Linked DNA regions of Jilunia laotingensis. The protein of the gene in region 1 interacts with the protein of each later gene in a pairwise test. Links are inferred from orthologs where the notes say so. Each region holds a gene or a part of one and is shown on either strand. Other genes may lie near its edges.

Region 1 (3,726 bases):
AGAGCAAGGAACAACAACAGGACAATCGCAGACCCAGCAAATCCCTGCTCCTCACCTACCGTACAAAATATAAAATCCGTATCCTGTTCAGGAACATATTTCAATTTGGTCTGTGTCCCGTTCAAAAAACCTTTTCCCGTTAGTCCACCCGATCCAATGGCAATCTTAGACTGGTTGACATTATATCCGGCACCGGTAAGATCTTCCTCCATACCGAGTACCACCTTGATACGAATCTGCTGATGCGGTTCCAGTATATTATCGAACACGTAGTCACTGGAATAAAGGAAGCAGACAGACCCAACCGCAAAAAGACTAATAAGTAAATATGCCTTCTGCCTTTCCCGTAATGACAGAAACAGCAAGTAACCGACAGCCACTACACAAAGTAACCACTGCACCCACACCAGATTGAAAGGCGCAATATATTCCGAGATACAATAGGCAAGCAACATGACAATCAGACTCCCCCCAATAATGTTTCTTACCGGTTCCCACTTCTTCTTATATACCCATACCATGGCTCCAGCAAATAGCAGAACCATAGAAAGAACGGCAAACTCTCCGATCGGTGTCGGTGTGTCGGCAATATATACCTGATCAAAACGTATACCAACGACAAAATAAACGACAGCACACACTCCCGAAAAAAGTACTACACCCGGCATACCCTCCCGGTAGAGTACCAGAAAGAAAGCCAGATAAACCAATGCAGAACCTGTTTCTTTCTGCAACACGATCAGCACCATGGGAAGCATGATAAAAGCCAGGAGCAACAGAAAGCACTTTGTTTTTTTTATATTAAAAGAGTAAGAATTTATATACTTGGCAAGCACAAGAGCAGTAGCAAACTTGGCAAACTCCGCAGGCTGAAGGCTGACAGGCCCCAACTGCAACCAGGACCGTGACCCTTTGACATCGGGAGCGATAAAAATGGTAACGATAAGAAGTAATATCATTCCTACATAAATGATGTAAGCAAACATGTCATACATCCGGTCCTCCAGCATTAATAACACAAAGCCCAAACCAAACGAACAAATGATCCACATGAACTGCTTACCCGCACGAGTAGAAAAATCAAGGAAGTCACGATCTCCATAATCATAACTGGCTCCACAAACGCTAAACCATCCGGCAATGATAAGGAGAAGGTAAAGCAGTATTGTCACCCAATCCAATGTCTTCCATAAATTATCGCTCCTCGTCACCATAATATATAATTCTGTTACTAAAATCTTCCGCAAGCTTCTCGTTTTCGGGAGATAGCTTACCATGCAAATACTGATCCATCATTAAAGCACCGATAGGAACTCCATAAGTCGCTCCAAAACCACCATTCTCCACATATACCGCAATCGCAATCTTCGGATTATTCATCGGTGCGAAACCCATAAAAGCAGAATGGTCTTTCCCACGGTTCTGTGCCGTACCCGTCTTTCCACAAACTTCCACACCCGGTAGGATGGAGCCCGCTATACGACAAGTCCCACCCGTCACTGCCGCCCTCATGCCTTTCACGATCTCTTCATAATATTGACGCTCTATGGTAGGAACCCTCGGCGTACGATAAATGCTATCAAGTTCTCCATCCTGAATCTCCTTCACAATATGGGGAGGTGTAAAATGCCCTCGATTAGCAATGGTTGCGCCAAGATTTGCTATCTGCAAAGGAGTAGCAAGAATCTCACCCTGCCCAATGGAAATACTGATAATAGTCAATCCGTTCCAACGACCGCGATAAGCCTTATCATAAACTCCCGCATTAGGTATGAATCCACGACCCTCACCTGGTAAATCCACATCCAAGCGATACCCAAATCCCTGGGAAACCATATGGTCTTTCCATACAGTCAAAGCATTTTGAGGAGAACCATACTTACGGTCACCTAACATACGGAAAAGCCCCCAACAAAAATAAGAGTTACAAGAAGTTGCAATAGCAGGAATTAAGGGCAAAGGAGAAGCATGCCCGTGACATCCCACATGCAGGCTTCCATAATTGAATCCATGGGAACAGGGAAAAACAGGAGTGTTTTCCTGAATAATCCCTTCTTGCAAAAAGACAAGTCCCTGTGCCGTTTTAAAGGTTGACCCCGGAGGGTAAGCTCCCATCAAAGCTCGGTTCAAGAGAGGTTTGCGCTTGTCACGCTGCAGCATAAGATGATTATTACCACGTTGGCGGCCAATCATCAAATGAGGATCGAAATTGGGAGAAGAAACCAGACAGAGTATCTCTCCTGTCTCCGGTTCAATGGCAACAATACTACCGATTTTGTTTTGCATCAACCTTTCGCCCAACATTTGCAGGTCAATATCGATACCTAATGTCAGATTTTTCCCCGGAATGGAAGGACGGTCGAACTTTCCATCCATATAATGGCCTTGTATGCGCCCATGCGCATCGCGCAGCAATATCTCGACACCTTTCTCCCCACGAAGATATTTCTCATATGATTTTTCCACTCCCTGTTTCCCGATGAAATCTCCGCGTATGTAGTAATCATCATTTTCTATATCACGCATGGACACTTCACCGATATCTCCCAAAGCATGGGCGGCAGAGTTATAAGTATATTGACGGATAGTACGGCGCTGGATATAAAACCCGGGAAATTTGAATAGCTTCTCCTGAAACACCCCACATTCTTCGGCAGACAGCTGGGACATGAATAACTGGTTAGTATATCTCGAATAACCGGGATTTCTACGGCGATCCCGCATATCACTCATGATCTTCAGAAACTGCGCATGGGTTATGTTCAACGTACGACAAAGATCCAGAGTATCCAGATTCTCAATCTCCTTAGGGACAATCGTTATGTCATAAGCCGGCTGATTAAAAACAAGCAGTTTACCGTTACGATCGTAAACAGCTCCACGAGAGGGATACTGTATTTTATTCAAGAAGGCGTTACTATCCGCATTTTTCTTATAGTCATCCGTAGAAATCTGTAATACAAACAGGCGTATCAAATAAATAAGGACGATACAAATAGCAACTCCTCCAATAACAAATTTTCGTTTTTCTAATACATAATCCTTTGCCATGACTATCTCCTTATACCTTCAACAGCCATAATACATGTAACAGTCAATAATGTACACGCAACTACGCGTAACAGCAGCAGAGGGATACTGGAAAAAGAAAAGAATTCTAGACTCAACAATACCAGATTATGAATAAAGACACATGTCACTGCGTACTTTAGAAAAGAAGAGATTCCCAAAGTCCGAATAGACGGGATAATGCTATCCAGCGTATCACGTGGAGTGAACAAACGTAAGAAGGTAGGACGCACAAAAGCCAGTAAAACCGTAGCTGCAGCATTCATTCCGGGTGTATTAGAAAATATATCGATCATTAATCCCAAAAAGAAAGCCCACAACATCAATTCATTCCTTGAGGTGCCGGAAGGAAATTTGAGGATGAAATAGACATATAGAAAAGGCGTAGCATACCCCCCGATATGAACATTGTTCAGTATCAGCACTTGAAGAAGCACCAAACCGACCAACCATCCTATCCTATGTATATAATTTATAATCATTAGTTCGCAACCGATTTTTCAAGCTCTTTCTGCTCTTCCCGACCGCTCCGGGCGATTACTCTCACATCACTCAATTTGCCAAAATCAGTCGCCAGCTTAATCTTCAACAGATAAGAAAGACCGTCATTAGAATCGGACATATCATCAACCGTACCTACCATCACTCCTTCCGGAA
Region 2 (3,753 bases), 1.6 Mb from region 1 along the record:
TGAATAAAAGGCTCATCTCCTTGAATGTTGACAATTACGTCAAAATCCCCTCCTATTTTTGTCGCAGCTTCGTAGCATCTGTCTGTACCGCTTCTATGATTTACGGAAGTCATCACCACTTTGCCTCCAAAATCTTTTATTACAGCTTCGATACGTTCATCATCTGTTGCTACGTATGCGTCATCAAGCACACCAACCACTTGTTCATATACACGCTGAATAACAGTTTTACCTCCCAATATCGCTAACGGTTTTGCAGGAAAACGCGTTGAAGCATAACGTGCTGGGATTATTCCTAAAAATTTCATCTTATTTCAATCTAAATAATACTCTAATTCCTCTATTCCTTTTTGGATATATTCCCGTTTTAAATCATCGGGCTTTAATATCTTACCGTCATATATTAATAAGTCGATATCCAAACAGACCTTCTCTTCTAACTTATCTTCAGGATGCCGTCCCGCCTCATGTTCAATATCTTTCAGCTTTGCTTTCACTTGCCATTCCTCATCTATAGTACTAAAAACAGCTACCTGGTCTGTGAATAAAGCCTGATTCCTGAACCATAAAGGCTTTGTCACCTCTTCCTTAGCAAAACGAATGTCAGGGAATAAAGCATGCAACTTTTGATGAGCCAAAAGAAAATTTTTCTTTTGATTATAATTACTACCGATACATATAAGACAAATGTTGATCAAAGTTTGAATAATTAATAGTAATTCTTCAATTCTTAATTAAATAAATCATCTAATCCCGGTTCATTGGAATCTTCTAGACCTACATCTGAATCAGCGCATGGATCATAACCTTCCGGCAACTGAAAACGTTCAGTCTGATCATATCCAAGATTTTTATCAGCAAATACTTTGTTCATATATTTCGCCCAAATTGGCAATGCCATAGATGCTCCCTGCCCATAAGTCATCGTATCGAAATGGATATCACGATCATCGCCACCTACCCAACAACCAGATACGAGGGAAGGAGTAAACCCCATAAACCAACCGTCTGAATTATCATTTGTCGTACCAGTCTTACCACCCATATCGGCAGTAATCCCATAGCGTCCTCGAACGCGCCCACCAGTTCCTTCATTAATAACCGCACGAAGCATAACCAGCATTTTATATGCACTCGAATTGCTGATTACTTCATTCATTTGCGGTGTGAAAGTAGCTAAAACATTACCTTCATTATCTTCGATACGAGTCACAAACAGTGGTGCTACACGGATTCCTCGGTTTGCAAAAGCAGTATAAGCACTTACCATTTCTCCTACTGAAATTTCACAAGAACCAAGACTTAATGACAATGCCGGTACGATGTCTTTATTACGTACACCAAAATTATGTATCAATCGCACAAACTCATAAGGATTAAGTTTACCAATTAAATAAGCTGATACCCAATTACTGGAATTAGCCAATCCCCATTTCAATGTTACCATCTCACCATAACGTTTATTACTTGTATTACGAGGTGTCCAAGGTTCACCCGTCTCAGTGATTAATGTCTGTTCTACATGTCGCATTTCATCACAAGGAGAAAAGCCGTTTTCCATTGCTAAGGAATATAAATAAGGCTTGATGGTGGATCCCACCTGTCGGCGCCCACCTGTCGCCATATCATATTGAAAATAGGTATAATTCGGTCCTCCTACATAGGCTTTTACATGTCCGTTCATCGGATCCATAGACATGAACCCTGCACGAAGAAAATGTTTATAATATCGGATAGAATCCATAGGTGTCAGAACTGTATCTTTTTCTCCCGACCAAGTGAATACCGACATCTCTTCGGGTGTATTAAAGGCTTTTTTTATTTCAGTTTCAGACGCTCCAGATTGTTTCATTAATCGATAACGATCGGTTTGCTTCATCGCCCTATTTAGTAATTCATCGATAAGCTCCTGCTTTGTTTTATTACTATATGGTGCTTTTGTACGACCCTTTTTCTCTTTGAAAAACTGTATCTGAAGATCCTTCAAATGTTCTTCGACTGCCTCTTCTGCGTATTTTTGCATACGGGAATCAATAGTAGTATAAATTTTCAATCCATCGGTGTAAATATTATAACTAGAGCCATCTTTTTTCTTATTCTTTTCACACCAGCCATAAAGGGGATTTGTAGCCCAATCCAAGGAATCTTCATAATATTTTTGTTTCTGCCATCCTCGGTAATCACTTTCCTTAGGTTCCTTAGCTGTCATCACACCACGAAGATATTCACGGAAATAAGTAGCTAATCCTTCCTTATGGTCTACTCGGTGATATTTCAATTCCATGGGAAGAGCTTGTAATGAATCACATTCCTCCGGCGTAATGTATCCGGCTTTTTCCATTTGTCCCAAAACAACGTTACGCCGTCCTAAAGAATTTTTACGTATTTTTGAATTACGTGATACGGGATTATAAAGTGAAGGATTTTGGCACATGCCTATAAGAGTAGCTGCCTGTTCAGGTTTAAGATCTTTCGGCTCACAACCAAAATAAGTATAGGAAGCAGTCTTAATACCTACAGCATTGTTTAGGAAATCGAACTTATTGAGGTACATTGTCAATATCTCCTCTTTTGTATAATATCGTTCCAGCTTTACTGCGATCACCCATTCGATAGGCTTTTGAAAAAGACGTTGCATTGTATTACTTGCTACATTCTCAGTGAACAGCTGCTTAGCAAGTTGTTGAGAAAGCGTACTACCGCCACCAGCACTTTTTTGTAAAAGTATACCGCGCTTTACAATAGCACGGAAAAGAGCCTTCGCATCAATCCCAGAATGTTCGGTAAAGCGCACATCCTCAGTAGCAATTAATGCATTAATCACATTGGACGACAAATCAGCATAACTACTATATACACGATTATTCTTTTCGATGGAGAAAGTACCTAAAACTTTACCATCTTCAGAAAAAATCTCCGTGGCAAATTTGTAATTAGGATTTTCTAGTTCTTCTACAGGAGGCATATAGCCAATCCATCCATATGAAATAGATACAAAGATAATCACACATAATAGAACGATTGCTGCAAGAAATATCCAAAGGGACTTAACTATCTTTTTTATCATTATTATCCAAACTTCGATTTATCAAACATTTAAATTAAATGCAAAGGTAGATATATTTCGGAATATATCTACAGCAACAAAAGGCTTTTTAACTCTGTCATCTCATTCTTTTTTAATATATTCTGTTCCATTAACTTGTAAATCACCCTTAATAGATAATCCATAAACCCATATTAATGATAAAAACAAGCTATAATTTTACTTTTCAATTTAGTTGCGTATAACGCATTTTGTCTCTATCTTTACAGTCTGAAAACAAGTTCTATCAATCAATAAAGATAACAGAATGGAAAACAGAAGTTTAGTAACCATCGCCGAACATTCCAAAGAAAAGATTCTCTACATGCTTGAAATGGCGAAGCTATTTGAAAAAAATCCTAATCGCAGGTTACTCGAAGGAAAAGTAGTAGCCACCTTGTTCTTTGAACCCTCTACTCGTACCCGTTTGAGTTTTGAAACTGCAGCCAATCGCCTTGGCGCACGTGTCATTGGCTTTAGCGACCCAAAAGCCACCAGTTCTTCCAAAGGAGAAACACTTAAAGACACCATAAAAATGGTAAGTAATTACGCGGACATAATTGTAATGCGTCATTTTTTGGAAGGAGCAGCACGCTATGCAAGCGAAGTAACAGATATTCCCATTGTTAATGCAGGAGATGGTGCTAATCAGCACCCTTCACAAACAA

The links.
Region 2: the proteins of H8744_RS08570 (region 1) and H8744_RS15315 interact in binary tests that used the Escherichia coli proteins (3 or more experiments, as listed by UniProt). The link is inferred for Jilunia laotingensis from one-to-one orthologs.

What each region holds. Positions count from the first base shown.
Region 1 is NZ_JACRTF010000001.1:2,270,131-2,273,856, reverse strand. The notes cover bases 624-3,571. They hold H8744_RS08570 (peptidoglycan D,D-transpeptidase FtsI family protein), read right to left. Parts: upstream 3,052-3,571; coding sequence 1,195-3,051; downstream 624-1,194. Other genes in these bases: mreC (rod shape-determining protein MreC), read right to left, coding at 3,551-3,571; mreD (rod shape-determining protein MreD), read right to left, coding at 3,054-3,551; rodA (rod shape-determining protein RodA), read right to left, coding at 624-1,214. Outside these bases: more of rodA, read right to left, coding at 1-623; more of mreC, read right to left, coding at 3,572-3,726. UniProt on the Escherichia coli protein: Catalyzes cross-linking of the peptidoglycan cell wall. Responsible for the determination of the rod shape of the cell. Is probably required for lateral peptidoglycan synthesis and maintenance of the correct diameter during lateral and centripetal growth.
Region 2 is NZ_JACRTF010000001.1:3,912,245-3,915,997, forward strand. Bases 400-3,374 are described here. They hold H8744_RS15315 (transglycosylase domain-containing protein), read right to left. Parts: upstream 3,068-3,374; coding sequence 731-3,067; downstream 400-730. Other genes in these bases: H8744_RS15310 (2-amino-4-hydroxy-6-hydroxymethyldihydropteridine diphosphokinase), read right to left, coding at 400-695; pyrB (aspartate carbamoyltransferase), read left to right, coding at 3,354-3,374. Outside these bases: kdsB (3-deoxy-manno-octulosonate cytidylyltransferase), read right to left, coding at 1-308; more of H8744_RS15310, read right to left, coding at 315-399; more of pyrB, read left to right, coding at 3,375-3,753. UniProt on the Escherichia coli protein: Cell wall formation. Synthesis of cross-linked peptidoglycan from the lipid intermediates.